One region of the Aminobacter sp. Piv2-1 genome, then DNA from elsewhere that is predicted to be linked to it. Evidence: predicted binding sites of a transcription regulator. Region 1 holds the regulator's gene; each other region holds the start of a gene.
What was found. Region 1 encodes LexA, which represses DNA repair genes until DNA is damaged. Its sites were predicted from a motif close to TGTTCNNNNTGTGTTCNG; they were not measured.

Region 1 (10,016 bases):
GCGCGTGCGTGGCGAAACCGTAAGCGAGATATCGGGCGCGCTCGCCACGATGCGCGACAAGATGCTGCGCGTCGAGGCGCCGGCCAATGCCGTCGATATCGTCGGCACGGGCGGCGACGGCTCGCACAGCGTCAACATCTCGACTGCCTCGGCCTTCGTCATTGCCGGCGCCGGCGTGCCGGTCGCCAAGCACGGCAATCGTGGCCTGTCGTCGCTGACGGGCGCCGCCGACGTGCTGACCGCGCTCGGCGTCAATATCGAGCTGGCCCCCGACGCAATTAGTCGTTGCATCCATCAGGCCGGCATCGGCTTCATGTTCGCGCCGGCGCATCACCCTGCCATGAAGCATGTGGGCGCGACGCGCGTCGAACTCGGCACCCGCACGATCTTCAACCTGCTCGGTCCTCTTTCCAACCCGGCCGGCGTCAACCGGCAGCTGTTCGGCGTGTTCTCGCCCGAATGGGTCGAGCCCGTCGCGGAGACATTGAAGGAACTCGGCGCCGAGTGCGCCTGGGTCGTGCACGGCGACGGCTACGACGAGATCACGACCACCGGCGAGACGAAGGTTTCAGCTCTGTCGGGCGGCAAGATCAGCAATTTCACGCTTACACCCGAAGGGGTCGGCCTCGCGCGCCACAGCCGCGAAGCTTTGCGCGGCGGCGATTCGGCCTACAATGCGGCTGCCCTGCGCGCCGTGCTCGAGGGCACCCCGGGCGCTTATCGTGACACCGTGCTGATGAACGCCGGCGCGGGCCTCGTGGTCGCAGGCAAGGTTGCCGAGATCGGCGACGGCATCAAGCTTGCCGCCGATGCGATCGACAGTGGACGCGCGCGCGCCGTCCTCGAGCGCCTCGTTGCGGTGTCGAACGGGTAGCGGCATGGCAGACATCCTGCGCAAGATCGAGGCCTACAAGCGCGACGAGATCGCCGCCGCCAAGGCGCTCACGCCGCTTGCGGACCTGAAGGCACGGGCGCACGACGTGGCCCCGCCCAGGGGGTTCCTCGCAGCGCTCGAAGCACAGCGCAGCCAAGGCCGCTTCGGGCTGATCGCCGAGATCAAGAAGGCGAGCCCGTCGAAAGGCCTGATCCGCGCCGATTTCGATCCGCCGGCGCTCGCCCGCGCCTATGCCGAAGGCGGGGCGGCCTGCCTTTCGGTGCTGACGGACACGCCGTCGTTCCAGGGCGCGCCGGAGTTCCTGACCGCCGCCCGCGACGCGTGCACCCTGCCCGCCTTGCGCAAGGACTTCATGTTCGAGCCCTACCAGGTGCATGAAGCCCGCGCCTGGGGTGCGGACGCCATCCTCATCATCATGGCGAGCCTGACGGACGACGACGCCAGGCGGCTCGAGGACACGGCCTTCGAGCTCGGCATGGACGCGCTGATCGAGGTCCACGACGAAGCCGAGACGGAGCGGGCCATGAAGCTCGCCTCGCGCCTGCTCGGCATCAACAACCGCAACCTGCGCAGCTTCGAGGTGAGCCTGGAGACGTCCGAGCGCCTGGCGCCGATGGTCCCGGCGGACCGCCTGCTCGTCGGCGAGAGCGGTATCTTCACCCACCAGGATTGCCTGAGGCTTGAAAAATCGGGCATCGGCAGCTTCCTCGTCGGCGAGAGCCTGATGCGCCAGGCCGACGTGGCCGCGGCCACGCGGGCGCTGCTCGAAGGCAGCCCGGTCGCGGCGAGCGCCTGACATGGCCGCCCTCACCCACATCGGCGCCACCGGCGAGGCCAACATGGTCGACGTCGGCGACAAGGCCGAGACGACCCGCACCGCGATCGCCGAGGGCACCGTGACGATGCGCCCCGAGACGCTGGCGCTGATCCTGTCCGGCAACGCCAAGAAGGGCGACGTTCTGGGCACGGCGCGCATCGCCGGCATCATGGCCGCCAAGCGCACGCACGAGCTGGTACCCCTCTGCCATCCGATCCTCTTGACCAAGGTGTCGGTCGAGATCGAGCCGGACGAATCGCTGCCCGGCCTCAGGGTGACCGCGCTGGCGCGCGTCACCGGCAAGACCGGCGTCGAGATGGAGGCGCTGACCGCTGCCTCCGTCGCCTGCCTGACCATCTACGACATGGCCAAGGCCGCCGACCGCGGCATGGTGATCTCCGGCATCCGCCTGGTCGAGAAGACCGGCGGCAAGTCGGGCGACTACAGGGCTGTCGACTAGATGGCGCTGCTGCCGGTCGCCGACGCGCTTGAACGGCTGCTCGAAGGCGCGGCCACGGCGGGCACGGAACGCGTCGGCCTCGACGAAGCTTTCGGACGTGTCCTTGGCGCGCCGCTCCACGCCCTGCGCACCCAGCCGCCCTTCGATGCCTCGGCGATGGACGGCTATGCGGTGATCGCGCAGGACATCGCCGACCTGCCCGCCCGGCTTGCGCTGATCGGCGAGGCGGCTGCCGGGCGGCAGTTCGCCGGAAAGATCGCGCGCGGCCAGGCCGTGCGCATCTTCACCGGCGCGCCTGTGCCGGCCGGAGCGGACACGGTGGTCATCCAGGAAAACGTGCGCGATCTCGGCAACGGCGAGGTCGAGGTGTTCGAGCCGACCGCGCCCGGCCGCAACATCCGTACCAAGGGCCTCGACTTCAACGAAGGCGATCTCATCCTCGATGCCGGGCGCCTGATCGACCCGGCAGCGCTGTCGCTCGCGGCCGCCGCCAACCATCCGACGCTCGACGTGCAACGCGCGCCGCTGGTCGCGATCATCGCCACCGGCGACGAATTGCTGCCGCCGGGAAGCACGCCCGGCCCCGACCAGATCATCTCTTCCAATGCCTACGGCGTGGCGGCCATTGCCCGCTCGGTCGGCGCCCGCGTCCTCGATCTCGGCATAGCGCCCGACAAGACCGAATCGATCTCCGCACTCGTCCGGGAGGCGCTCGACGCCGCAGCCGACGTGATCGTCACCCTCGGCGGCGCCTCGGTCGGCGACCACGACCTGGTGCACGGCGTGCTGACCGACCTCGGCATGAAGCTCGACTTCTGGAAGATCGCCATGCGCCCGGGCAAGCCGCTGATGTTCGGACGGCTCGGCGAGACTCGCTGCGTCGGCCTTCCCGGCAATCCGGTGGCGAGCCTCATCTGCTCGCACCTCTTCCTGAAGCCGCTCCTGGCAAAGCTTGCCGGACGGGTCTACGCACCCGACATCCGCGAGGCCGTGCTCGGTGCGCCCATGAAGGCAAACGACCTGCGCCAGGACTATGTGCGCGGCATGGTGAGCGAGACCGACGCCGGCCTGGTCGCCATGCCCTTCGGGGTCCAGGACTCGTCGATGCTGCGAACCCTGGCCGAAGCCAATTGCGTCATCATCCGCGAGCCCTTCGCACCAGCTGCCGAATCTGGCACTGGCTGCCGGGTGCTCATGCTGCGCTGACCGCCCTCGGCACCTTCACCAAAATTTAATCGGTTGCGGAACACAACTGGAACATATAGTGTTTGTTCCGGGTTTGTTTTTCTTTCGATTCCCTTGGGGGCAGCGATGCTGACGCGCAAACAACACGAGCTTCTGCTGTTCATCCATGAGCGGCTGAAGGAGGCGGGCATCCCCCCGTCCTTCGACGAGATGAAGGAGGCGCTGGACCTCGCTTCCAAGTCGGGCATCCATCGCCTGATCACCGCGCTCGAGGAGCGCGGCTTCATCCGGCGTCTGCCCAACAGGGCACGCGCGCTGGAAGTCATCCGTCTGCCAGACTCGATCGCTCCGGGCCTCAACGCCGCCAGGAAGTTCTCGCCGAGTGTCATCGAAGGCAGCCTTGGGCGCAAGCCCGAGCCGTCGCGCGCGCTCTCGGCCGGCAATGACGACGACGCAGGTGCGGCGGTCGCCATCCCGGTGATGGGACGCATCGCCGCCGGCGTGCCGATCGACGCCATCCAGCACAGGACGCATTCGATCTCGGTGCCGCCGGACATGATTTCGGGCGGCGAGCACTATGCGCTCGAGGTCAAGGGCGATTCGATGATCGAGGCCGGCATCTTCGACGGCGACACTGTCATCATCCGCAATGCCAATAGCGCCAATCCGGGCGAGATCGTCGTCGCCCTGGTGGACGACGAGGAGGCGACGCTCAAGCGCTTCCGCCGCAAGGGCGCATCGATCGCGCTCGAGGCCGCCAATCCCGCCTATGAAACCCGCATCTTCGGCCCCGACCGGGTCAAGGTACAGGGCAAGCTGGTCGGGCTGATCCGGCGCTACTAGGGCAATTCAGGAAAAGCGCGAAGCGATTTTCCGCCCGGGATTGCGTGAAAGCGAGGAGATAGAGCGCTTTCGCGATGCGAGGGAAGGCGGAAACGCCCTCAACTCGCCCAGCGCTGGTTAGGAGCGATCGCCTCTCAGGGGGCAGAGCATCCGGTCAGGGTGCAGCGCGTCCGGGCTAGCTCGGCGGGCATTCCGAAGAATGCGCATTCTGCGCCTGGCTGCCTTTCTCGACCGCATTCATGCGATGCCGGGCGCTTCTGTCTGGCTGCAAAACGCTCTATGGCGCAGCCTTCTCCACTGGCGGCTTTGCACGGTCCCGGCGGAAGGGCGGCAGGCCCCGCGCCTCGCGGGAGAACGCCCGCTGCGCATGCCATGGCCGGTACGGCTCGGCTATCGCCCTCTGGATTTCGATTTGACGGACCGCCGCCTCCCCTTTTTCAGGCAAGAACGCGGCCACGCTGCCGAAACGCGCCAGGTCGCGCTTGGTGACCACGGTCGTCGCCGAATTCGCGCACGGGTCCCGCGCCGTCGCGTCGTCGATCACGATCAGGCTCGCCACGACGCATGCAGGTTTCGCCGTTGCCGCGTTGCCGGCATAGGCGATCACGGCGCCTGACGGGTGCTCGATGGTGCAAAGGCCGCCGTCGCAGATAAAGGCCCGCCGGCGGTCCGGTTTTTCTTCTCCTTGCAGGGACATGGCCGACTCTGGCGGCAGCGCGGCATCTGGCCGCGCGGCGGAGGCCTTCGCGGTCGGGGCCGCCTTGCCGCCCGCGCCAACCGGGCCGACCAGGTCCTCCGCCACAACCGCCCTCTTCCAGCTGTCGGTGATGAAGTCGCTCGGACGTGCGCGGTTGACCGCCAGCCTGCCGTCCGCTGTCGGCACGCCGACCAGCCGGCCGTCTTCGGAGATCAATATGTCTGGCGTCCTTGCCTCGCCGAGCAGCAGCAATCCACTCGCGGCGAACGGCAGGGCGGCTAACCTCAGCCGGGTGGTCGCCATGGAGGCGACGCAGAGCGCAACCGTCACGAGGATCACCGACCGGGCGGAAATCAGGCGGACGGCGTCGACCGGCGACCGCTCGGAGAACCATTGCGCCAGGGCGATCATCGCGCCCAGACCCCGCCCCATCGTGTCGAGGAACAGCCCATCCAGGCCAAGCGGCATCAGCACGCCGGCGGCAACCGCAAAAGGCATCACCAGCACCGAGACGATGGGCATCACCGCCAGGTTGGCGAAGAGGCTGAGCGGCGAGATGCGCTGGAAATGCCACGCCCCGAACACACTCGTCGCCAGCCCGGCGATCAGCGAGGTTGCCAGAAGCCCGACTGCCAGGGCCCAGAGCCTGCGCCACGTCTTTGCCGCGAGCGAACGCTGGATCGCCGGTTGCGCCTGGTCGGTCGGCCTGTCCGACCACCAGCCATAAGCGCCGACCAGTGCCGCGGTTGCCGCGAACGACATCTGGAAGCTCGGACCGACCACCTCGTGGGGAGATGCGAGAATGACGATGATGGCCGAGATCGCGAGGTTGCGCATGGTCAGGGCGGCGCGGTCGAACAGCACGGCCGTCAACATGACGGCGAGCATGATGAAGCTGCGCTGCGCCGCAACTTCGGCACCGGAAATGGAAAGATAGCCGCCGGTGGAGACCAGGGCAGCGAGGGCGGCGTATTTCTTCACCGGATGCCGGGATGCGAAGGCCGGAAAGGCCGCAAAACCGAACCGCAGGCCCAGCATGACGGTTCCGGCGACCATGGCCATGTGCAGGCCCGAAATGGAGATGATGTGATAGAGGCCCGTCCGCCGCAGCGCTTCGTTGACCTCCTCCGGAATGCCGCCACGCACGCCGACCATGAGTGCCGCGGCGATTTCGCCCTCCACGCCGCCGATCCGGTCGCGGATGCGCAGGGCAATGCGGTCGCGAAGGTTTCCGAGCCAGGCCTCGATCCCAAGGGCGAGCGCAACAGGTTGCGCGTCCGCGACCAGTTCCGGCCCCTTCATGAAGAAGCCGCTGGCGCCGATCCCGTCGAAGTAGCTTTCGAAGGAGAAGTCGTAGCTGCCGGGCCGAATCGGACCGGAGGGCGGCATCAGCCGCGCATAGCCGCTGACCAGGGATCCCGCCGCGAGACCTGCCGGCGCCCGGCGCGCCGTCAGGCGCACGCGATCCGGCGCATAGCGCAGCGTTGGCCGCGCGGTGGCAATGACGTCGATGGTCAGGCGGACGCGCCCCTTGTCGAGCCGGTCGATCTCCACCACGCGGCCCTGCAACTGCGTCGATATCTCGGCGCCGAGCATTTTCGTGCCCAGGCGGGCGGTTTCGAGCTTTGCCGCCGCCATGCCGAGCAGGCAGAAGGCCAGAGCGGCCAGCCCGTAGTGAAGCCATCTCCTGGTGCGCGCGGCCAACGCCAGCACTGCCATGACCAGGGCTGCCGACGCGATCGGCAGCAAGGCCGGCTCCTCGGCGAGGCTGAAATAGGCCAGCACCCCAACCGCCAGGAACACCGGGACGAGCAGGAACGCCACGCCGCGGTCGAGTTCGGTCTCGATTGCCGCTGCCAGTGTCCGGACCGTGAAGCGTCCATGGACGACGGCCATGGGAGTCTGCATCCACGACCGCCGATTGCCCGGCCGCGGCGCGTGATTTGTACCTGCGGACAATGGCTGAGGGTCGCGCCGACGCGCCCAGGTAAGCGGGGGCAACGCCTCGCCGCCGGCGAGCAGGACGCGCTCGGCCGTCTCCGCGACCGGTCTTTCGCCGGCTCGCCCCTCCCGCACATGGTCGCCCATCGGGCATGCCCCTTGCGCCCCTGACCTTCTATGCTACATCAACGCCACCGAAACGCCATGCGCCGCCGGTCTCCGGCCGGGCGACGCCATGCCTGCCTTGGAATTCGCCATGCCCGTCGTCACCCGCTTCGCCCCCTCGCCCACCGGCTACCTGCATATCGGCGGGGCCCGCACCGCACTTTTCAACTGGCTCTATGCCCGCCATACCGACGGCAAGATGCTGCTGCGTATCGAAGACACCGATCGCGAGCGCTCGACCGACGCGGCGACCGCGGCGATCCTCGAGGGCCTGACCTGGCTGGGACTCACCTGGGAGGGCGAGCCGATCTCGCAGTTCGAGCGCGCCCCGCGCCATCGCGAGGTGGCCGAGGAGCTCGTCCGCATGGGCAAGGCCTATTATTGCTACGCCTCGCCGGCCGAACTCGACGAGATGCGCGAGAAGGCGCGCGCCGAGGGCCGCCCGCCGCGCTATGACGGCCGCTGGCGCGACCGCGACCCGTCCGAGGCACCGGCCGGCGTGAAGCCGGTCATCCGCATCAAGGCACCGACCGAGGGTGAGACGCTGGTGCGCGACCGCGTGCAGGGCGACGTGCGCTTCCCCAACAAGGACCTCGACGATTTCATCATCCTGCGTTCGGACGGCGTGCCGACCTACATGCACGCCGTGGTCGTCGACGACCATGACATGGGCGTCACCCACATCATCCGCGGCGACGACCATTTGACCAATGCCGCGCGCCAGACGGTGATCTACGATGCCATGGGCTGGGACGTGCCCGTGATGTCGCACATACCGCTGATCCACGGCGCCGATGGCGCCAAGCTGTCGAAGCGCCACGGCGCCCTCGGCGTCGACGCCTACCGGGCCATGGGTTACCTGCCGGAAGCCCTGCTCAACTATCTCGCCCGCCTCGGCTGGAGCCATGGCGACGACGAGGTGATGAGCATCGCCGACATGATCGGCTGGTTCGAGATCGAGGACGTCAACAAGGGCGCCGCGCGCTTCGACTTCGCCAAGCTCGAGGCGCTGAACGGCATCCACATGCGCCAGATGGACGACGCCAGGCTGCTCGACATCTTCATCGCCACCCTGCCCTACCTGCCCAATGGCGCAATCGTTGCCGAGGGCCTCAACGACCGCACCAAGGCGCAACTGCTCGCCGCCATGCCCGGCCTGAAGGAGCGCGCCAAGACGCTGGTCGAGCTGGCAGACGGTGCTGCTTTCCTGTTCGCCCTGCGCCCGCTGGCCGTCGACGAGAAGGCAGCCGGTCTGCTGGCTGGTCCGGCCAAGGACATCCTCAAGGGTGCGCATGCAGCCCTTTCGACGGTGGCAGGCGCAGACTGGAACGCGGCCTCCGCCGAGGCTGCAATCCGCGAGTTCGCCGGTCGCGAAAATGTGAAATTGGGCGGGGTCGCCCAGCCGTTGCGCGCCGCCCTGACCGGCAAGAGCACCTCCCCCGGCGTGTTCGATGTACTCGCCGTTCTGGGGCGCGACGAAAGTCTGGCCCGCATTTCTGATCAAATCGATTAGGTCAGCAGTGCTTTCCTAATTTTGCATTGTAATGAGGCTTTTGCGGTGCAACATTGCGGCAACAGGCTAATTTGACAGCAGCGGGAAAGCTGGAGGGCGAGACCGAGCGTTCCGGACCTATCGGGTTGCTTGTTAAGAAGATTGCGCCGCCCAGCGGCAACTCAGCACTAAGGAGTATGCGATGACAGATTCAACCGCCAAACTGGAGTTCCGCGGCCAGACCCACGAGTTCAAGGTCCGAGGCGGGACGGTCGGGCCGGATGTCATCGACATCGCCTCGCTCTACTCCACCACCGGCGCGTTCACCTACGACCCGGGCTTCACCTCGACGGCAAGCTGCGAGTCGCAGATCACCTTCATCGACGGCGACGCCGGCGTGCTGCTGCACCGCGGCTACCCGATCGACCAGCTCGCCGAGCACGGCGACTTCCTCGAGGTCTGCTACCTGCTGCTCTACGGCGAACTGCCGACCAAGGCCCAGAAGGACGACTTCGACTATCGCGTCACGCGCCACACCATGGTGCATGAGCAGATGTCGCGCTTCTTTACCGGCTTCCGCCGCGACGCCCATCCGATGGCGGTGATGTGCGGCGTGGTCGGCGCGCTGTCGGCCTTCTACCACGACTCGACGGACATCTCCGATCCGCACCAGCGGATGGTGGCCTCGATCCGCCTGATCGCCAAGATGCCGACGATCGCGGCGATGGCCTACAAGTACCACATCGGCCAGCCCTTCATTTACCCGAAGAACGAGCTGAACTTCGCCGCCAACTTCCTGCACATGTGCTTTGCCGTGCCGTGCGAGGAGTACAAGGTCAATCCGGTGCTGGCGCGTGCCATGGACCGCATCTTCATCCTGCACGCCGACCACGAGCAGAATGCCTCGACCTCGACCGTGCGCCTCGCCGGTTCGTCGGGCGCCAATCCGTTCGCCTGCATCGCGGCCGGCATCGCCTGCCTCTGGGGTCCGGCTCACGGCGGCGCCAACGAAGCCGCGCTCAACATGCTCTCCGAGATCGGCTCGGTCGACCGCATCCCGGAATTCATCGACCGCGCCAAGGACAAGAACGACCCGTTCCGCCTCATGGGCTTCGGCCACCGCGTCTACAAGCACTACGATCCACGCGCCAAGATCATGCAGAAGACCACGCACGAGGTGCTCGGCGAACTCGGCATCAAGGACGATCCGATGCTCGACGTGGCGATGGAACTCGAGCGCATCGCGCTGACCGACGAGTACTTCATCGAGAAGAAGCTCTACCCGAACATCGACTTCTACTCGGGCATCACGCTGAAGGCGCTGGGCTTCCCCACCACCATGTTCACCGTGCTGTTCGCACTCGCCCGCACGGTCGGCTGGATCGCCCAGTGGAAGGAGATGATCGAGGATCCGCGCCAGAAGATCGGCCGCCCGCGCCAGCTCTACACCGGCGCGCCCGAGCGCGACTACGTGCCGATCGCCAAGCGCTGAGCCGGTACGACCTCAATGTGAAACGCCCG
Region 2 (10,016 bases), on a different contig from region 1:
CTTCTGCTGTTTCGACGATGCAGCCGCCGCATTCCATCGCACCGCGCTCGATGCTCTCGGGAGTGACGATGAATAGCGCGCTCCTTTCCATGCTTCACTTCGTTCCGGGGGAATGATGTTCTCGAAAATCCTCATCGCCAACCGCGGCGAGATCGCCTGTCGCGTCATCCGCACCGCCCGCAAGATGGGCGTGAAGACGGTAGCCGTCTATTCGGATGCCGATTCGCGGTCGCTGCATGTCGCCATGGCCGACGAGGCCGTGCATATCGGCCCCTCGCCGGTGGCCGAGAGTTATCTGCGCGGCGACGTGATCATCGCCGCGGCCAAGGCGACGGGCGCGCAAGCGATCCATCCCGGCTATGGCTTCCTGTCCGAAAACCCCGATTTCGTCGACCAGGTGACGGCAGCCGGGCTGGTGTTCATCGGCCCCTCGGCGGCCTCGATCCGCGCCATGGGGCTCAAGGATGCGGCCAAGCGGCTGATGGAGAAGGCCGGCGTGCCTGTCGTGCCCGGCTACCACGGCGAAGCGCAGGAGATCGTCATCCTCGCCAGCAAGGCGCGCGAGATCGGCTATCCGGTGCTGATCAAGGCGCGCGCCGGCGGCGGCGGCAAGGGCATGCGCAGGGTCGACCATCCCGACGACTTCGCCGATGCGCTGTCGGGCGCGCGGCGCGAGGCCAAGGCCGCCTTCGGCGACGACCGCGTGCTGGTCGAGAAATATGTCGACAAGCCGCGCCACATCGAGGTGCAGGTGTTCGGCGACAATTTCGGCAACGCCGTGCACCTGTTCGAACGCGACTGCTCGGCGCAGCGGCGACACCAGAAGGTGATCGAGGAGGCCCCTGCCCCCGGCATGACGGCGGAATTGCGCGCGGCGATGACCGACGCGGCGGTGAAGGCGGCCAAGGCGATCAAATATTCGGGCGCGGGCACCATCGAGTTCATCGTCGATGCCTCGGACGGGCTGAAGCCCGACCGGTTCTGGTTCATGGAGATGAATACCCGCCTGCAGGTCGAGCATCCGGTGACCGAGATGGTGACCGGCGTCGACCTCGTCGAGTGGCAACTGCGCGTTGCTTCCGGCGAAGAACTGCCGATGGCGCAGGAGGAGATCAGTCTCGCCGGCCACGCCTTCGAGGCGCGACTCTATGCCGAGGACCCGGCCAAGGGCTTCCTGCCGGCAATCGGTACGCTGCACCACCTGCGCTTTCCCGCCGAGACGGCGCCGGGGACCGCACTGCGTGTCGAGACCGGCGTGCGCGAGGGCGATGCGGTCTCGCCCTACTACGACCCGATGATCGCCAAGATCGTGGCGCACGGCCCCGACCGCACCACCGCGCTCGACGCGCTGGCCGATGCCGTCTCGCGCACCGAAGTGGCGGGCTCGACCACCAACGCCGCCTTCCTGGCCGCGCTGGCGCGAGACCCCGACTTTGCCGCGGGCGACGTCGACACCGGCCTCATCGGGCGCAAGCAGGAGGCATTGACCATCACCACGGTGGCACCGACCAGCCGCGCGGTGGCGCTTGTGGCGCTGGCGGCGACGGGTGCAAACGGACCCGACGGCTCCACCGATCCGTGGTCGAATCTCGCGGGCTACGCCCATTTCAACCCGATGGCGCGGCGCGTCGCCCTCGCCTACGCCGGAACGACAATCGCCGCGCATGTGACGGCGCGCGCCGACGGGCGCTTCGAAGTGCGGCCGGACGGCGCCGACGCCTTCGTGCTGTCGCCGCAAACCGTCTCCGATGGTGGTTCGACAGTCGCCCTGTGGCCCGGCCACGCCACGGTGTTCGAGAACGGCCAGTCCTTCGACTTCGCGCTCAGCGACCCGTTTGCGCGGGCGGCCGAGATCGGCGAGAGCGGTTCGAGCATGCGCGCGCCGATGCCGGGCCTGGTCAAGCTGGTGCGCGCCAGCAAGGGCGATGCAGTGACCAAGGGCCAGCCGCTGCTGGTGCTGGAAGCGATGAAGATGGAGCACACCATCGCCGCCACCCATGACGGCGTGATCCACGAGATCGCAGCCGAAGGCTCCCAGGTGACGGACGGAACCGTGCTGGTGCGCTTCGAGGAGGGACAGGGGTGAAGGGAGTAAGGCAGTAGGGGAGTAGGAAAACCGGAACTTATGCCCTACTGCCCTATTCCCCTACCTCGCTGCCGGATACCTACATGGACATCAACAACGAAGCCGTACCGCACAGGCAGTACGAAGACGTGCTCGCGCTGCTCACCGGCACCATGCTGGTGGCGCTGGGGCTGGTGCTCTACACCCATGCGGGGCTGATCACCGGCAGTTCGGCGGGGCTGGCACTACTGATCCAATATGTGACGGGCTACGGCTTCGGCGCGGTGTTCTTCGTCATCAACCTGCCCTTCTACTATCTCGCAGTGAAGCGGATGGGCTGGCCGTTCACCCTGCGCACCTTCGCCGCCGTGGCGCTGATTTCGGTGCTGTCGCGGCTGACGCCGCAGTGGATCGGCATCGAAAGCCTCGACCCGCTCTATGCGGCAGTCGCCGGCGGCGGGCTGATGGGCATGGGGCTGCTGGTCTTGTTCCGGCACCGCGCCGGCCTCGGCGGCTTCAACATCCTGGCGCTCTACCTGCAGGACAATCACGGCATCCGCGCCGGCTATTTCCAGCTCGCGGTCGACCTCTCGATCCTGGTCGTGTCGCTGTTCTATCTCGATCTCGACAAGGTGGCGCTTTCGGTGGCTGGGGCAGCCGTGCTCAACCTCATCATCGCCATCAACCATCGCCCCGGCCGCTATGTCGGCATGAGCTGAGCCTCAAAACGAAAGAGCCGCGCTCGATGGCGCGGCTCTTGCCGAAGCGGCCCGGGAGGGCGGTCAGTTCAGGGTCGGCTGCTTGGTCTTGCGCAGATAGGGCAGCACGCGCTCGAACTCGCCGAAGCGCTTGATGGCGTCCTCGTCGGACACGGCAGCCATGACGATGACGTCCTCGCCCTGCTTCCACTGCACCGGCGTGGCAACCTGATGCTTGGCCGTCAGCTGGATCGAATCGAGCGCCCGCAGGATCTCGTCGAAGTTGCGGCCGGTCGACATCGGATAGGTCAGCATCAGCTTGATCTTCTTGTCGGGACCGATGATGAAGACCGAGCGCACGGTGGCGTTGTCGGCCGGCGTCCTGCCTTCGGACGTCTCGCCGGCACCGGCCGGCAGCATGTCGAAGAGCTTGGCGACGGCAAGCGTCGGGTCGCCGATCATCGGATATTCGACCTTGTTGCCCGACAGCTTCTCGATGTCGGCCTTCCACTTGTGGTGGCTCTCGACCGGGTCGACGGAGATGCCGATCATCTTGGCGTTGCGCTTGGCGAAATCAGCCTTGAGCCCGGCCATGTAGCCGAGTTCGGTGGTGCAGACCGGCGTGAAATCCTTGGGGTGAGAGAACAGGATCGCATAGCCGTCGCCGATCCAGTCGTGGAAGGCGATCGGGCCTTCCGTGGTGTCGGCTCTAAAATCCGGAGCGGAATCATTGATACGAAGACTCATTGTCGGCTTCCTCCAATCCAAACTCGACGCTTCGAAAAACCACGCCCGTGCCGTCGCTGAAACGGTGTGCCAGGTCGTGAATGGCGGCATTGTGCGCCAACGCAATTCAAAAGAAAACACCGCGGCCGCGCTCCGACCCAGCGACAAAATGACAATGGCCGGGACGGTGCCCGGCCATCGATCGGGGCTGCCTGCCGCGGCCTATTGCGGGATCGGCGCGTATTTGCCGTTGCTCCACTGGTTGATGTCGTAGCTGGCGTTCTTGAGATCGCCCTTCTCGTCGAAGGTCACCTTGCCAACCACGGTGTCGATGGGCTCGCCGTTCTTGAGGGCCGCTGCGACCTTGGCCGGATCGTCGGAGCCGGCACGCTCGATGCCCTGGGCGAAGGCCTGGATGACGGCATAGGAAAACAGCGTGAAGCCTTCCGGCACGAAGCCGCCAGCCTTGATCTTCTCGACCGCTTCCTTGGCCTCCGGCTTGGACTGCGGGTCGGACGGGAAGACGAACATCGTGCCCTCGCCGGCGGGACCGGCGATCTGCCAGAATTCCGGCGAGGCGATGCTGTCGGGCATGATCAGCTGGAACTTGAAGTTCTGCTCGGCCGACTGGCGCAGGATGAGGCCGGCCTCGGGATGATAGCCGCCGAAATAGACGACGTCGGCCTTGAGCTCCTTGAGCTTGGTGACCAGCGCCGAATAGTCCTTCTCGCCGGCATTGATGCCTTCGTAGAGGATCTCCTTGAGGCCGGCGGCGCCCATGGTCGAGCGCACCGCGTCGGCCACGCCTTGGCCGTAGGCGCTCTTGTCGTGCAGGACGACGACGTTCTTGCCGGCATATTTCTTGGCGATCCACGGGCCGATGAAGGCGCCCTGGGCGTCGTCGCGGGTGTAGAGCCGCATGATGGTCGGCCAGCCCTTGGCGGCGGCATCGTCGGTCAGCACCGGGTTGGACGAGGCCGGAGACATCATCAGCGCGCCGCTTTCGGCATAGACGGCGGAGGCCGGTATGCTCGAGCCCGAGCAGGCATGGCCGTCGATGAAGTTGATGCCGTTGGCGACGATGCGGTTGGCGACCGAGACCGCCTGCTTGGGATCGCAGACGTCGTCCTCGACGGAAAGCTTGATCTGGCGGCCCATGACGCCGCCCTTCTCGTTGATGGCCTTCACCGCCGCCTCTGCACCCTGGCGGAACTGGTCGCCGATGTTGGCGAGCTGCCCGGTCATCGGCCCGACTACGGCAAAGGTGATCTCCTGCGCGAACGCCGCGCCGGCGCTGAGCGACAAGCCGACGAGCGCCGCCCCGATGGTACGTTTCAGATGCATCTTGTCTCCTCCCTCGAGCCTGCACGAGATGCCATTTCGCGTCTCGCTTGCAATTGGCGCATGCTTTCCACCCGCGCCCGACGTTGTCTTGGCGCATGGGCGAGGAGCCATTGTGCCTGTGCTGCTTTCGCCTAGCAATCCGTGCGTGTGCCGGGCCCTGAAAGCGAGAAAGCCGCGCCGGCCTTGTTTCGGCCGGTCGCGGCTTTGTCACGGAACGCTCCGCGGGGCATCTTCGTCCCCGTCGCAGCCTTGCCTGCCCTGTCAGTTCGGCGCGCCTCGCCCGTCCTTCAAGCCGTCGCGCTCTTGTTGTTGGGGACCGCCGCCCGCGGCAGCCCCGACCTTCCCCCGAAGATCTTTCTCAGTGCGCCGTCATCCATTCGCGCGCTTCGCGCAGGGCCCGTGCAATGTCGGTCTTGGACATCGCCATCGACAGTTCCGAACGAAGCTCGGCGGCACGGGCCGATCCCTTGATGGCGGCGATGTTGAACCACTTGTGGGCGGCGACGACGTCGACGTCGCAGTCGCGGCCGGTCGAATACATCATGCCCAGTTCCACAAGGATGTCGGCCTGAGCGGTGCTGCCCATCGCACCGAAGCCAGCTTCAAAGATCTCGAAACGTGCCATTTTCTTGTCCCCTGTCCGTCTCCCGGAGCGGGCCAACCGGTGTCGTCCGGAGCCGCTCTTTCGATGCTTCCGAGGATGCCGGCGAACCTTGAATCCGCCGTAAAATGGCTTGCTTAACCCGAGGAAAACAAACCTCAAACAAAGGGTAAACCTCGGAATTCATTAAGGATAGGAAGCCTTGCGGCGGCTGGGATTTGAGAAAAATGCGCTGAAAATTCGCGTCCCGCCGTGAAAGTCTTTGATAACCACGCCACAGCTTTGCGCTGGCCGAGGGCGCCCTGCCGGAGACGAAATACGCCGATGGAAGTGCCAAAAATTGCTTCGGCCTTACCCGGCGGCACCGCTTCCGTTTTCGGCGCGGCTGATTTACGCTTACGTTTGCGTAAACCTCAGGCGGGGGAGCCTGTGAGCAAGACACCAACCGGGAGGACTTCAATGTTTGGCAAGATGAGCCTGGCCGTCGCGGCCACCATGATGCTGGCGGGTGCGGCGATGGCCGATCCGATCGAAGGCAACTGGAAGACCGAAGCCGGCTCGACCGCGGCGATCGAGACCTGCGGCGGCAGCTTCTGCATCACCCTCAAGGACGGCAAGCATGCCGGCAAGAAGATCGGCACGTTCAAGGCCGACGGCGACAATGCCTATTCGGGCAAGATCACCGATCCGGCCAACGACAAGACCTACTCCGGCAAGGCCACGCTGGCCGGCTCGAACCTCAAGATGAGCGGCTGCGTGCTCGGCGGCCTGATCTGCAAGAGCCAGAACTGGAAGAAGCTGTAAGAGACCGAGTAGGGAATAGCGAATGGTGAGCAGGGAGTAGTGAAGAGGCCCGCGCCGAAGCCGACGCGGATCCCCCGCTCACTACTCACTAGTCCCTACTCGCTTCCGTCAAACCCTCGCCCGCTGGCCGAACAGGATCTTCTGCGCTTCCTTGTCGTCGGCGAGATTGCTGCGATGGTCCTCGCCGACGGCCAGGCCGCGGATGACCGCCGGGCGGGCGAGCAGGGTTTCGAACCAGCGCTTGAGGCGGGGGAACTCCTCGAGGTCCTGGCCCTGGTTCCTGTAGGGCTTGACCCAGCCGAGCGAGGCGATGTCGGCGATGGAGTAGTCGCCGGCGAGGAATTCGCGGTCGGCGAGGCGCTTGTCCATCACGCCGTAGAGGCGGTTGACCTCGTTGGTGTAGCGGTCGATGCCGTAGGCGATCTTCTCCGGCGCATACTGGCGGAAGTGATGGGCCTGGCCGGCCATCGGGCCGAGGCCGCCGACCTGCCAGAACAGCCACTGGTCGACTTCGGCGCGGCCACGCTCGCCGGCAGGATAGAACCTGCCGAACTTGCGCCCGAGATATTGCAGGATGGCGCCGGACTCGAAGATCGAGATCGGCTCGCGGCCCCACTTGCCGTCTGCCCCCGGACCTTCCGGGTCGACGATGGCCGGCATGCGGTTGTTTGGCGCGATCTCCAGGAATGACGGCTCGAACTGCTCGCCCTTGCCGATGTCGACATATTTGACCGTGTACGGGACGCCGAGCTCCTCGAGCATGATGGATATCTTCCAGCCGTTGGGCGTCGGCCAATAGTAAAGGTCGATCGGCAGGGTCTGCGTGGTCATCTCCACGGTCTCCGTTGGTCAGCGATGAGCTGGAGATATGCGTGGGAAGCGCAAACACAACCCCGCCAGCCTGTCGTTCGCCGTCAATAAATTTGAACCGAAGATGAACGGGGGTCTCAGAGCCCGTTCAGCCGCCGCGCCGCATATTGCCCGTCATCCAAGGGGGATACACCAAATGCTCGCTCGCCGGTTCACCATCGTCTGCCTGCTCTCGGCACTGTTCGGCATCCTGTTTGCCACGCTGGTCGCGGAGACCAGCCGCCCGGCACGGTCGTGGGGCATTGGCCAGGTGGTGCCCTGCGTTTTCGAGGAAGGCATGAACTGCAAGCCGCCCTTGCGACACTAACAAACGAAGAGATCAACCAGTTCCAACCGAAAAGAACACGAAGATGACCCGCACCGCCCTCCAGATCGCAAAGTTCGCCCGGCTCCTGCCGCGTGCCGTGCTGATCCTGCTGGTGCTTGCCGCCCCGGTGCTGGCCGTGCCGCAGCTGCGCGCCGACAACGGCTCGACGATCGAGGCGCCGGCGGCGCGCAAGGGCGGCGTGGGTTTCGTGCTGCTGGTCAGCCTGCAGCGCGGCTGACCTTGGGAGACGCTGCGGCAGCCCCCTCCCAACCGTCACGATTGATCTCTATAATGGGTCATGGAAAAGCGAATCTATCCTGAACCCATCGAATCCATCCTGACGCCGGAGCCATTTCCCCGGCAGAGCTTCACCGACGCCGCGAAGGCTGTCGTGGCGCTGAAGCGCCTCTATGACCGCAACACCGCGTTCTTGCGCGAAGCCTTCGCCTCGCTCGCGCACGGCACGCCGGCCAGGCGCTTCCGCGCCTGCTATCCGGAAGTCGGCGTCATCACCTCGTCCTACTCCCAGGTCGATTCCCGCCAGGCCTACGGCCACATGCCGACGCCCGGCAACTTCACCACGACGATCACCCGGCCCGACCTGTTCGAGAGCTACCTGACCGAGCAGCTCAAGCTGATCATGCGCAACCACGGCGTAGCGGTCACGGTGTCGGAATCGTCGACGCCGATTCCGCTGCACTTCGCCTTCATCGAGGGCACCCATGTCGACGGCGCCGCGGCCGACCGCATCCAGCGCCCGATCCGCGACCTGTTCGACGTGCCGGATCTCGACGGCACCGACGACCACATCGCCAACGGCACCTTCGAGGTCATGCCCGGCGAGGCGCGGCCGCTGGCGCCGTTCACCGCCCAGCGCATCGACTATTCGCTGCACCGGCTGGCGCACTACACGGCGACCACGCCGAACCACTTCCAGAATTTCGTGCTGTTCACCAACTACCAGTTCTACATCGATGAGTTCGTGGTTCTCGCCCGCGGCTTGATGGCCAAGGGCGGCGGCGGATATTCCGAGTTTGTCGAACCGGGCGGCGTGGTGACCAAGGCCGGCGCCACGGAACCTTCCGCCGGCACGCCGCCGGCGCGCCTGCCGCAGATGCCGGCCTACCACCTCAAGAAGCCCGGCCATGGCGGCATCACCATGGTCAATATCGGCGTCGGCCCGTCCAACGCCAAGACGATCACCGACCACATCGCGGTGCTGAGGCCGCATGCCTGGCTGATGCTCGGCCACTGCGCCGGCCTGCGCAACACCCAGGCGCTAGGCGACTACGTGCTGGCGCATGCCTATGTGCGCGAGGACCACGTGCTCGACGACGACCTGCCGGTGTGGGTGCCGATCCCGCCGCTGGCCGAGGTGCAGGTGGCGCTGCAGGAGGCGGTGGCAGAGGTGACCGGGCTCACCGGCTACGACCTCAAGCGGATCATGCGCACCGGCACCGTGGCGACCATCGACAACCGCAACTGGGAACTGCGCGACCAGCGCGGCCCGGTGCAGCGGCTGTCGCAGTCGCGCGCGATCGCGCTCGACATGGAGTCGGCCACCATCGCCGCCAACGGCTTCCGCTTCCGCGTGCCCTACGGCACGCTGCTGTGCGTCTCGGACAAGCCGCTGCACGGCGAACTGAAGCTGCCCGGCATGGCGACCGAATTCTACAAGCGGCAAGTGGCCCAGCACCTGACGATCGGCATCCGTGCCATGGAAAAGCTCGCCGAAATGCCGATCGAGCGGCTGCACTCCCGCAAGCTGCGCAGTTTCTCGGAGACGGCGTTCCAGTAGGGCGCCGCGCCGCACCATCAATGGGCCGCAATTCCGGCGACATGAAGCTGGCATGACGACAATGGCCTTTCGCAAGCTCGGCAAGACCGCCTGTTTCGCGGCGATGATGCTGCTTTCGCTGCCGCTGGTCGCCGGGTTCTTCGGCGCCTGGCATCCGGCGCTCGATTCCTTCGCGCATTTCCGCGCCCATCTCGCGGTGCTGATGATGCTCGCCGCGCTGCCGCTACTGCTGACGTCGTTCCGCTGGACGGCTGCGGCAGCCCTCGCCTTCGGCACGGCAGCACTTGTGTCCACCTCGTCGATGCTGACCCCGCCCTTCATCGGTCCGGTGCAGGCCTCGTTCGAGCCGCGGGCGGAAGGCCGGCCGGTGTATCGCCTGCTGCAGATGAACCTGCGCTACGACAACGCCACGCCCGAACGCGTCCTGTCGCTGGCGGGCCGCATGCAGCCCGACGTCGTCACGCTGGAGGAGGTGTCGGACATGTGGGAGGCGAAGCTCCGGCCGCTCTCCGCCCGCTACCCGTACAGCAAGTTCTGCAGCCATCCGAACGGCGTGTTCGGCGTGGCGATCCTGTCGCGCCGGCCCTTCGCGGAAGGGTCCGAGCCGCAATGCTTCGACGGCGGGGCGCTTGCGGTCGCCAAGGTCGACTTCGGCGGGCGCACGGCAGACGTGGCAGCACTGCACCTCGGCTGGCCCTGGCCGTTCGAACAGTCCCAGCAGATCGACAGGCTCGAGGGCCCGCTCGCCGCGCTCGACCGGAATGCGGTGCTCGGCGGCGACTTCAACGCCACACCCTGGAGTG
Region 3 (10,016 bases), on a different contig from region 1:
GCGCCCGCACCTTGGCTGTTCGTGGCCGGCGGCGCACTGGGCGCCGTCTATGTCACCTCGACCGTGCTTCTGACCCCTCGCATCGGCGCAGCCGCCCTGATGGCCTTCCTGGTCGCGGGCCAGCTTCTCGCCGGCATGCTGGTGGACAAGGCCGGAGTTTTCGGCGTCGCCGTGCGCGAGCTCTCCACGGGCCGCATCGTCGGCGCCATGCTGCTGCTCGCCGGCGCGCTGATGATCCGTATCTACTGATGCGTGTAGACCTTTTCGATTTCGAGCTGCCGGAAGAGCGGATCGCGCTCAGGCCCGCCGAACCGCGCGACACGGCGCGGCTTTTGTTCGTGCAGCCGGGCGAAGCTTTGGCCGACCTTTCGGTGCGCGACCTGCCGTCGCTGCTCGAACCGGGCGACGTCCTGGTGCTGAACGATACACGCGTCATTCCGGCGCAGCTGAAGGGGGTTCGCGTGCGCGGCGAGGCTGTCGCCCATGTCGAGGCGACCCTGCACATGCGCACCGCGCCCGATCGCTGGCTCGCCTTCATGCGGCCCGGCAAGCGTGTGGCCGTCGGCGACCGTATCCAGTTCGGCCACGACGCCGAGGCCTGCATGCTGGGCCAGCTCGACGCGACCGTGGTGGAGAAAGGCGAGGGTGGCGAGGCGTTGCTGGTCTTCGACCTGTCCGGTCCGGCGCTGGACGAGGCGCTGCACGCCGTTGGCCACATTCCGCTCCCGCCCTACATCGCCTCTAAACGCGGCGACGACGAGCGCGACCGCAAGGACTACCAGACCGTCTATGCGCGGGAGGAGGGCGCGGTCGCGGCCCCTACGGCAGGCCTGCATTTCACGCCGGAGCTGTTTGCAGCGCTCGAGGCGCGCGGGGTGGAAAGGCAGTTCGTGACGCTGCATGTCGGCGCCGGCACCTTCCTGCCGGTGAAGGCGGACGACACCGCCGACCACAAGATGCACGCCGAGATCGGCCACGTGTCGGCGGAGACCGCAGCCGCGCTGAATGCCGCGCGGGCGCGCGGCAACAAGGTGGTTGCCGTGGGCACGACCTCGCTGCGGCTGATGGAAAGTGCGGCGCGCGCCGATGGCACGCTGGCGGCGTGGTCCGGGCCTACTGACATCTTCATCACGCCCGGCTACCGCTTCAGGTTCGTCGACGCGTTGATGACCAATTTCCATCTGCCGCGCTCGACGCTGTTCATGCTGGTTTCGGCCTTCGCGGGGCTCGAGCGCATGCGCGAGGTCTATGCGCACGCCATTTCGAGCGGCTACCGCTTCTATTCCTACGGCGACGCCAGCCTGCTGTTCAGGGACGACCGATGAGTTCAGAGTTCACCTTCAAGCTGCTCGCGACCGACGGCAAGGCGCGGCGCGGCGAGATCACCATGCCGCGCGGCACGATCCGCACTCCGGCCTTCATGCCTGTCGGCACCGGCGGCACGGTGAAGGCGATGTACATGGACCAGGTGCGCGGCGTCGGCGCCGACATCATCCTGGGCAACACCTATCACCTGATGCTGCGCCCCGGCGCCGAGCGGGTGGCCAAGCTCGGCGGCCTGCATGAATTCGCCCGCTGGCCGCACCCGATCCTGACCGATTCCGGCGGCTTCCAGGTGATGTCGCTGTCGAAGCTGCGCAAGATCAGCGAGAAGGGCGTGACCTTCCGCTCCCATATCGACGGTGCGCCCTACGAGATGTCGCCGGAGCGTTCGATCGAGATCCAGGGCCTGCTCGATTCCGACATCCAGATGCAGCTCGACGAATGCACGGCGCTGCCGTCGACGCCCAAGGAGATCCAGCGCGCCATGGAGCTGTCGCTGCGCTGGGCCGAGCGTTGCAAGAAGGCCTTCGGCGACCAGCCGGGCAAGGCGATGTTCGGCATCGTGCAGGGCGGCGACATCCCCGACATGCGGGTGCGCTCGGCGCAGGCGCTGAAGGCGCTCGACCTCAAGGGCTATGCGGTCGGCGGCCTCGCCGTCGGCGAACCGCAGGAAGTGATGCTCGACATGCTCGACATCACCTGCCCGGAGCTGCCCCACGAAAAACCGCGCTACCTGATGGGCGTGGGCACGCCCGACGACATCATCAAGTCGGTGGCGCGCGGCATCGACATGTTCGACTGCGTGATGCCGACGCGCGCCGGCCGCCACGGTCTTGCCTATACGAGGCGCGGCAAGGTGAACCTGCGCAACGCCCGCCATGCCGACGACCCGCGGCCGCTGGACGAAGAGAGCGATTGCCCGGCGGCGCGCGACTACAGCCGCGCCTATCTGCACCATCTGGTGCGGTCGGGCGAGGCGCTGGGCGCGATGCTGCTGACCTGGAACAACCTGTCCTACTACCAGCACCTGATGAGCGAGATCCGCGCCGCGATCGAGGCGGGACGCTTCGCCGACCGGACGGCCGAGATCAGCGAAGGCTGGGCGCAGGGCGACATTCCGCTCCATCAGGGCTGAGGCTCACAGCTCCTTTTCGGCCAGTTCGCGGAAGGCATCGGGCACTGAGCCTGCGCGCCCGAGCGCGACGGAGGCATAGCCGACGGCCTCCCAGCCGAAACGTTCGCGGATGGCGTCCATTGCGCGGTCGGCGCCCCAGCGCGCCTGGCCTTTTTTCGTGCCCGGTCGGTGGCGCTCGTCGGCGAGGCCCAGCGGCAGTTCGAGCTGCAGGCCTGAATGTTCCTCGAGATGCGAGACCGAGATCGCCAGCAGCGAGATGGTGCGCTCGTTCGGGTATTGGGCAAGCACGCCGCGCACCAACTCCTCGGCGATCTCGGAGATCATCGCGGTGGCGGAAACCGGCGCGTCGAGCGTGATCGACCGCGTCACCGAACGCAGGTCGACGAAGCGCACCCGCGCGGTTACCGTGCGCCCCGGACGGGATTTCGCGCGGAGGCGCGAGGCGACGCGGTCGGCGAGATGGCGCAGCGCCGGGACGAAGACGTCAGGTTGGGCCGGTTTCATGCCCAGGGCCGACTGCGCGCCCGCGGAATGGGCGCGGCGATGCGGCCGGAGGCGGCGCGGATCGCGGTTCCAGGCGAGCGCCGACAGTTTTTCGCCGGCGGCCGGGCCGAGCAGACGTTCGAGCGCATGACGGTTGGCATTGGCCAACTGACCGATGGTGGTGATGCCGGCGTCGGCGAGCCGTGTTTCCGTGGCCGGGCCGACGCCCCACATCAGTCCGACGGGCAATTCGTGCAGGAAGGCGAGTTCGGTGCCGGGATCGACGACGACCAGCCCGTCGGGCTTGGCCACCTGCGAGGCGATCTTGGCGAGATGCTTGGTACGGGCGACGCCGACCGAGATCGGCAGGCCGAGTTCGCTGCGCACCCTGTGCCTGATCTGACGGGCGATCTCCTCCGGCTCACCGAAGAGATGGGTGCAGCCGGCGACATCGGCGAACGCCTCGTCGATGGAGATGCGTTCGACCAATGGGGTGAAGTCGCCGAGCACCGCGATCGCCGCGTCGCCGAGCCGCTGGTATTCCCTGAAATTGCCGCCGACGAAGATGAGCTGGGGGCAGAGCTCGCGGGCCTGCCGGCCCGGCATGCCGCCGCGGACGCCGAAGGCCTTGGCCTCGTAGGAGGCGGCGAGCACCACCCCGCCGCCGACGGCGATGGGCTTGCCCTTGAGGGTCGGGTCGAGCAGCTGCTCGACCGACGCGTAGAAGGCGTCGAGGTCGGCATGCAGGATGGTGGCTGCGCTTTCCATCGTGGTGTTCTGTCGAGAGTTGGATAAGAACATAAAGGGAACATACAAGCAAGAAGTCAAGCACTGGTGCAAGCGGTGGGCGGTCGTCAGGGCTTCTTGACGCGAGCAGCCTCGACTAGAGTGCGGCCGACCAAGGAGGGTTTCATGACCGTTTCGCCGCGCATTCCGACATTCGAAGACGTCAAGGTGGCGGCATCGCGCATATTTGGCGTCGCGCATCGCACACCGGTGCTGACCTCGCGCACCGCCGACGGGCTCTCTGGCGGCACGCTGTTCTTCAAGGCCGAGAACCTGCAGCGGGCCGGCGCCTTCAAGTTCCGGGGTGCCTACAATGCCGTCTCAGCGCTCGATGCCGAAGCGCGGCGCAAAGGGGTTGTGGCCTATTCCTCCGGCAACCATGCGCAGGCGCTCGCCTATGCCGCAACGCTGCTCGGCGCGCCGTCGGTCATCGTGATGCCAAAGGACGCGCCGGAGATAAAGGTTATGGCGACGCGGGGCTATGGCGCGGAAGTGGTGTTCTTCGATCGTTACAAGGACGACCGCGAGGCGATCGCGCGCGGCATTTCGGAAGAACGCGGCATGACGATGATACCGCCATTCGACCATGCCGACATCATCGCTGGGCAGGGCACGGCGGCGCTGGAGCTGATCGAGGAGGTTGGTCAGCTCGACGTGCTGATAACGCCGCTCGGGGGCGGCGGGTTGCTGGCCGGCTGTGCGCTCAGCGCCAAGGCGTTGGCGCCGGGCTGCCGCGTGATCGGCGTCGAGCCGGAGGCCGGAAACGATGGCCAGCAGTCGTTGCACAAGGGCGAGGTGGTGCGCATCGCGCCGCCCAAGTCGATCGCCGACGGCGCGTTGACCACCTTCGTCGGCGACCGCAATTTCCCGATCCTGCAGGCCAAGGTCGACGACATCGTCACCGTCAGCGATGCGCAGCTGGTGCAGACGATGCGTTTCTTTGCCGAGCGCATGAAGGTGATCGTCGAGCCGACGGGCTGCCTGGGCGCGGCTGCAGCACTCAGGGGTGTTATCGACTGCGCGGGAAAACGCGTTGGTATCGTGCTCAGCGGTGGGAATGTCGATCTCAAGGCGTTGAGTGCGTTCTTCGCGGAAGCCTGATGGCAGGGGCCGCTGGTCGGTGCGAGTTCGATGCTCGCCGGACACGTTGATCGCAGCGGCTTGAAATTCACCGGTAGTCCGACTATCTAGCCGCCATCAGCAATTTCAACAGGATGTGTGCATCAATGGATTTCTACCCGACAGCAACGCCGAACCGCTTTGCCATTGGGGAATTCCATGCCTGCATCAATCTCTCTGTCGAATATTGCCTGGTCCACGCCTGACGGCCGGACGCTTCTTTCCGATCTTTCGCTGAATTTCGAGACCGGCCGCACCGGGCTTGTCGGACGCAACGGCGTCGGTAAGTCGACGCTGCTGCATCTGATCGCCGGTCCCTTGCAGCCACAGGCGGGCAAGCTCTCCGTCAGCGGTACGATCGGCCTGTTGCGCCAGTCGGCGCAGGTGTCGCCCGGCGAGACCGTCGCCGACCTGTTCGGCGCGTCCGACGGGCTCGACCTGCTGCGCCGCGCCGAGGCCGGGCTGGCCGAGGTCGACGAATATGCCGACGCCGACTGGACACTGGAGACGCGGATCGAGGCAGCACTTGCCCGCGTCGGCTTGAGCGCTGGGCCCGGCACCGAGCTGTCGGCGCTTTCGGGCGGCCAGCGCACGCGCGCCGGGCTCGCGGCGCTGATCTTCGGCGAACCCGACTTCATCCTGCTCGACGAGCCGACCAACAACCTCGACCGCGAGGGACGCGACGCGGTGATCGATGTTCTCGCCAGTTGGCGGGCAGGGGCCATCGTCGTCAGCCACGACCGCGAACTGCTCGACACCATGGATGCCATCGTTGAACTGACCTCGCTGGGCGCTACGCGCTATGGCGGTAGCTGGAGCCACTATCGCGAGCGCAAGGCAATCGAGCTGGCATCTGCCCGGCACGACTTGCTCGATGCCGAACGGCGCGTTTCGGAAGTCGCCCGAGCCGCCCAGACGACGGCCGAACGCAAGGCGCGCAGGGACGGCGCGGGCAAGCGGAAGGCCGCCAAGGGCGATATGCCACGTATCTTGATGAACGGCCTTAAGAACCGCGCCGAGAACTCGTCGGGCGAGAATGTCAGGCTGGCCGAACGCCAGCGCGTGCAGGCCGAAGCCGACGCGGCCGCGGCGCGCGAAAGGATCGAGGTGCTGCAGCCGCTGTCAGTGGTGCTGCCGTCGACCGGATTGCCATCCACCAAGGCGGTGCTGCGGATCGACGGCCTGACTGCCGGCTACGAACCTGGAAGGCCGGTGATCTCGGATTTTTCGCTCGGTCTGACCGGCCCGGAGCGTGTCGCAGTAGGTGGCGGCAACGGAACCGGCAAGTCCACCTTGCTCAAGGCGATCGCGGGCGCTCTGGAACCGTGGACAGGCAGCGTCTCCATTCTGACCGGTTATGCCATGCTCGACCAGCACGTCGGCCTGCTTGATCCGTCAAGTTCCATCCGGGACAACTTCCGCCGCACCAACCCCGAGGCCGACGAGAATGCTTGCCGCGCGGCGCTGGCGCGGTTCATGTTCCGTGCCGATGCGGCGCTGCAGATCGTGGGCAGCCTCAGTGGCGGACAACTGCTGCGCGCCGGGCTCGCCTGCGTGCTCGGCGGCAAGTCGCCACCGCCACTGCTGATCCTCGACGAGCCGACCAACCATCTCGACATCGACGCCATCGAGGCCGTGGAAGCCGGGCTGCGTGCCTATGACGGGGCCTTGCTGGTGGTGAGCCACGACCAGGCGTTCCTTGAGGCGATCGGCATCACCAGGCGGATCGAACTGGGTACAGCCGCAGTGAACGGCGGTTAGGTGTTAGGTGCTGAGCGAGTTCGGGGCGCGCAAGCTGACGCCGGTGATGCGCCAGACGCCATCGGGCTGGAGTTCGAGGGTGTAGACGGCTTCATAGTCCTTGCCGTCGGGGCCGACGATCAGCACCTGCTGGATGATCGCGGTCGGGCTCATTTCCCGGAACTTGCCGAAGTCAAAGCTCTGCGCATGGTGCACCGGCTTGTAGCCACCCGAAACCATGCCCATGAAGGTTTCGAGCGTCGGAAAGATTCGCTTCACGTTGGGTGCGGCATAGCTGTAGGCGGCCGCATCCTCGCCCGCCCTGAAAGCTTCGAGCTGGGCCGAGATGCTGTCCTGCGCGGCCTTGACCTCGGCTTCGCCGGCCAGTGCCGGGAAGCCCAGGAGCGAAATGGCGAAGACCAATGCGATGCTGCGCATTCTTGCCTCCGTTTCCGGCGCTCGCGGTGGTCCGCGACGCCTTGGCATTGTAACATACGCGGGAGCCGTCGCCGTGGTTTCAGCATGGCGCGGCCGATGGCGTGGAGGCGCCGGCTTGAAAGCTCGGGCGCGTTCTGCGACAAGACCGCGAATGACGACAGGCCCGGAACGGACGGTGCGATGAAGACCTTTTTCGTGCAGATCAAATGCGAACTCGGCAAGGCCTATGAGGTGGCGAGCGCTCTTGCCGACGCCGAGATTGCTTCCGAGATCTATTCGACCGCCGGCAATTTCGACCTGCTTGCCAAATTCTATGTCGACGACGAGGTCGACATCGGCCATTTCGTCAACGAGCGAGTCCACCCGATCGGCAACATCAAGGACACCTTCACGACGGTGACCTTCCGCGCCTTCTGAGCGCAAAAGGGGCAGGGTTGCGCCCAAATCCCGTGCCGCATGCCGAAACCATGGGCATTTTCGCGATTGTTTCGCCAGCTGCGCCAGAAATGGGCGATTGCGCTTGATTTTCTCCGCCGAGGTCATTTGACTGACCTCAGAGGGGAGTTCATCTGTGGTCGCCTTCGACGAAATGCTCCCGGCGGAAGCCGGACTTAGAAGACCCTACGAAGCCTACGACAGCTGGCTGAAAAACCAGGACCCTGCTCGACTTACCGAAAAGATGCGCGATGCCGAGCGCGTGTTCCGCAAGACCGGCATCACGTTTGCCGTCTATGGCGAGCAGGAGGCGTCCGAGCGGCTGATCCCGTTTGACATCGTGCCGCGGATCATCGCCGGCAACGAATGGCGACGGTTGACCCAGGGCATCGAGCAGCGCGTGCAGGCGCTGAACGCCTTCCTCGACGACATCTACCACCGCCAGGAAATCCTGCGCGCCGGCAGGATCCCGCGGGAACTGGTCGCCACCAACGAGGCGTTCCTGCCCGAGATGATCGGGGTGAGGCCGCCGGCCGGCGTCTACACCCACATCATCGGCGTCGACATCGTGCGCATCTCCGAGAACGAGTTCTACGTGCTCGAGGACAATGCGCGCACGCCGTCCGGCGTGTCCTACATGCTCGAGAACCGCGAAACGATGCTGCAGCTCTTTCCCGAGCTGTTCCAGCGCATCAAGGTGCAGCCGGTGGAGAACTATCCGCAGCTGCTGCGCCAGTCGCTTGCGGCCGTTCGGCCGAGCGGCGTCAGCGGTGCGCCCACCATCGCGGTACTCACGCCGGGCAGCTACAACTCGGCCTATTTCGAACACGCCTTCCTGGCCGACCAGATGGGCGTCGAACTGGTCGAGGGGCAGGACCTGCGCGTGGTCGACGGGCATGTCGCAATGCGCACCACCGAGGGCTACAAGCAGATCGACGTGCTCTACCGCCGGGTCGACGACGCCTATCTCGATCCGCTGACCTTCAAGCCGGACTCGGCGCTGGGCGTGCCCGGCATCATGGACGTCTACCGCGCCGGCAATATCACCATCGCCAACGCACCCGGCACCGGCATCGCTGACGACAAGGCGATCTACTCCTACATGCCGGAGATCATCGAGTTCTACACCGGCCGCAAGCCGATCCTCGGCAACATCCCGACCTGGCGCTGCTCCGAGCCCGACAGCCTGAAGTATGTGCAGGAGCACCTCGCCGAGCTGGTGGTGAAGGAGGTGCATGGTTCGGGCGGCTACGGCATGCTGGTGGGGCCGGCAGCGAGCAAGAGGGAGCGCGAGGCTTTCGCCAGGAAACTCGCGTCGCGGCCCTCCAACTATATCGCCCAGCCGACGCTTTCGCTGTCGACCTGCCCGATCCTGACCCAGAAGGGGCTCGCGCCGCGCCATGTCGACCTGAGGCCGTTCGTCCTGGTTTCCGACCGCATACGGATCGTGCCAGGCGGGCTGACACGGGTCGCGCTGAAAGAGGGGTCGCTTGTCGTCAACTCGTCGCAAGGTGGCGGGACGAAGGACACGTGGGTACTGGATGACTAGGGGACGCTGACAGTTCATGCTTCTGGGACGCACCGCCAACGGCCTCTACTGGATGAACCGCTACATCGAGCGGACCGAAAACATGGCCAGGCTGATCGATGCCGGCCTGCGCATGGCGCTGACCCGCAGCCAGAACGCGTCGGACGAATGGAACTCGGTGCTGCTTTCGGCAGGGGCGGCAAATGCCTTTGCTGTGAAGCACAGCGACTATACGTCCGAAAACGTTGCTGATTTTCTGCTTCGGGACATGTCGAACCCGTCGAGCGCGGCGGCGGCAATGGAAACGGCGCGCAACAACGCCCGCATGGTGCGCACGGCGCTGACGCGCGAGACCTGGGAGAGCATCAACGAGGCCTGGATGTCGCTCAAGCGCATGCTGGCCACGCCCATCGACCAGCGCGAACTGCCGAGCGTGCTCGACGCCATCAAGCGCGAGACGGCGCTGATCCGCGGATCGTTCTACGGCACGATGCTGCGCAACGAGATCTTCGACTTCGCCCAGCTCGGCACCTATGTCGAGCGCGCTGACAACACCGCCCGCATCCTCGACGTCAAATATTACGTGCTCCTGCCTTCGGTCTCGTGGGTGGGTTCGTCGCTCGACAATTACCAGTGGGAGTCGATCCTGCGCTCGGTGGCGGCACACCGCTCCTATCGCTGGGTCTACGAGGCCGAATACAAGCCAACCAACATCGCCGAATATCTCATCCTCAACGTGCGCATGCCTCGTTCGCTGACCTTCAGCTACCGCTTCATCGCCGAGCACCTGAAGTTCCTGTCGGAAGACTACAGCGCCAGGCACGAGAGCAACGATCTGGCCGACCGTACCTACGCCCGGCTGCGCGGAACCCAGATCAAGGACATCTTCGAGGGCGGCCTGCACGAATTCCTGGCCGACTTCATCCGCGACAACAACAAGCTGGGCGACCGGGTGGCCCAGGACTTCGGCTTTTACTGATTAGGCAACGCCATGCGGCTCAAGGTTTCGCATCGCACCGAATACAACTA

Region 2: the regulator LexA is predicted to act here: its motif matches at 5,582-5,599, upstream of AmiPiv_RS02435 (sel1 repeat family protein).
Region 3: the regulator LexA is predicted to act here: its motif matches at 3,735-3,752, upstream of dinB (DNA polymerase IV).

Annotation. Positions count from the first base shown of each region.
Region 1 is NZ_JARKMU010000016.1:44,357-54,372, reverse strand. Features, by position in the region: gene trpD (anthranilate phosphoribosyltransferase) at 1-874, shown strand, start outside; gene trpC (indole-3-glycerol phosphate synthase TrpC) at 879-1,691, shown strand; gene moaC (cyclic pyranopterin monophosphate synthase MoaC) at 1,693-2,172, shown strand; gene AmiPiv_RS23410 (molybdopterin molybdotransferase MoeA) at 2,173-3,378, shown strand; gene lexA (transcriptional repressor LexA) at 3,484-4,200, shown strand; gene AmiPiv_RS23400 (ComEC/Rec2 family competence protein) at 4,478-6,805, opposite strand; gene gltX (glutamate--tRNA ligase) at 7,095-8,516, shown strand; gene gltA (citrate synthase) at 8,698-9,987, shown strand.
Region 2 is NZ_JARKMU010000001.1:507,703-517,718, reverse strand. Features, by position in the region: gene AmiPiv_RS02460 (O-acetyl-ADP-ribose deacetylase) at 1-76, shown strand, start outside; gene AmiPiv_RS02455 (acetyl/propionyl/methylcrotonyl-CoA carboxylase subunit alpha) at 116-2,086, shown strand; gene AmiPiv_RS02450 (YitT family protein) at 2,170-2,784, shown strand; gene AmiPiv_RS02445 (peroxiredoxin) at 2,848-3,510, opposite strand; gene AmiPiv_RS02440 (ABC transporter substrate-binding protein) at 3,712-4,833, opposite strand; gene AmiPiv_RS02435 (sel1 repeat family protein) at 5,192-5,458, opposite strand; gene AmiPiv_RS02430 (DUF2147 domain-containing protein) at 5,894-6,238, shown strand; gene AmiPiv_RS02425 (glutathione S-transferase family protein) at 6,347-7,069, opposite strand; gene AmiPiv_RS02420 (hypothetical protein) at 7,245-7,415, shown strand; gene AmiPiv_RS02415 (hypothetical protein) at 7,459-7,653, shown strand; gene AmiPiv_RS02410 (AMP nucleosidase) at 7,714-9,213, shown strand; gene AmiPiv_RS02405 (endonuclease/exonuclease/phosphatase family protein) at 9,266-10,016, shown strand, end outside.
Region 3 is NZ_JARKMU010000011.1:26,352-36,367, forward strand. Features, by position in the region: gene AmiPiv_RS19290 (DMT family transporter) at 1-249, shown strand, start outside; gene queA (tRNA preQ1(34) S-adenosylmethionine ribosyltransferase-isomerase QueA) at 249-1,325, shown strand; gene tgt (tRNA guanosine(34) transglycosylase Tgt) at 1,322-2,458, shown strand; gene dinB (DNA polymerase IV) at 2,462-3,709, opposite strand; gene AmiPiv_RS19310 (threo-3-hydroxy-L-aspartate ammonia-lyase) at 3,854-4,828, shown strand; gene AmiPiv_RS19315 (ABC-F family ATP-binding cassette domain-containing protein) at 5,006-6,607, shown strand; gene AmiPiv_RS19320 (DUF4864 domain-containing protein) at 6,611-7,024, opposite strand; gene AmiPiv_RS19325 (Lrp/AsnC ligand binding domain-containing protein) at 7,205-7,441, shown strand; gene AmiPiv_RS19330 (circularly permuted type 2 ATP-grasp protein) at 7,596-9,008, shown strand; gene AmiPiv_RS19335 (alpha-E domain-containing protein) at 9,025-9,966, shown strand; gene AmiPiv_RS19340 (transglutaminase family protein) at 9,979-10,016, shown strand, end outside.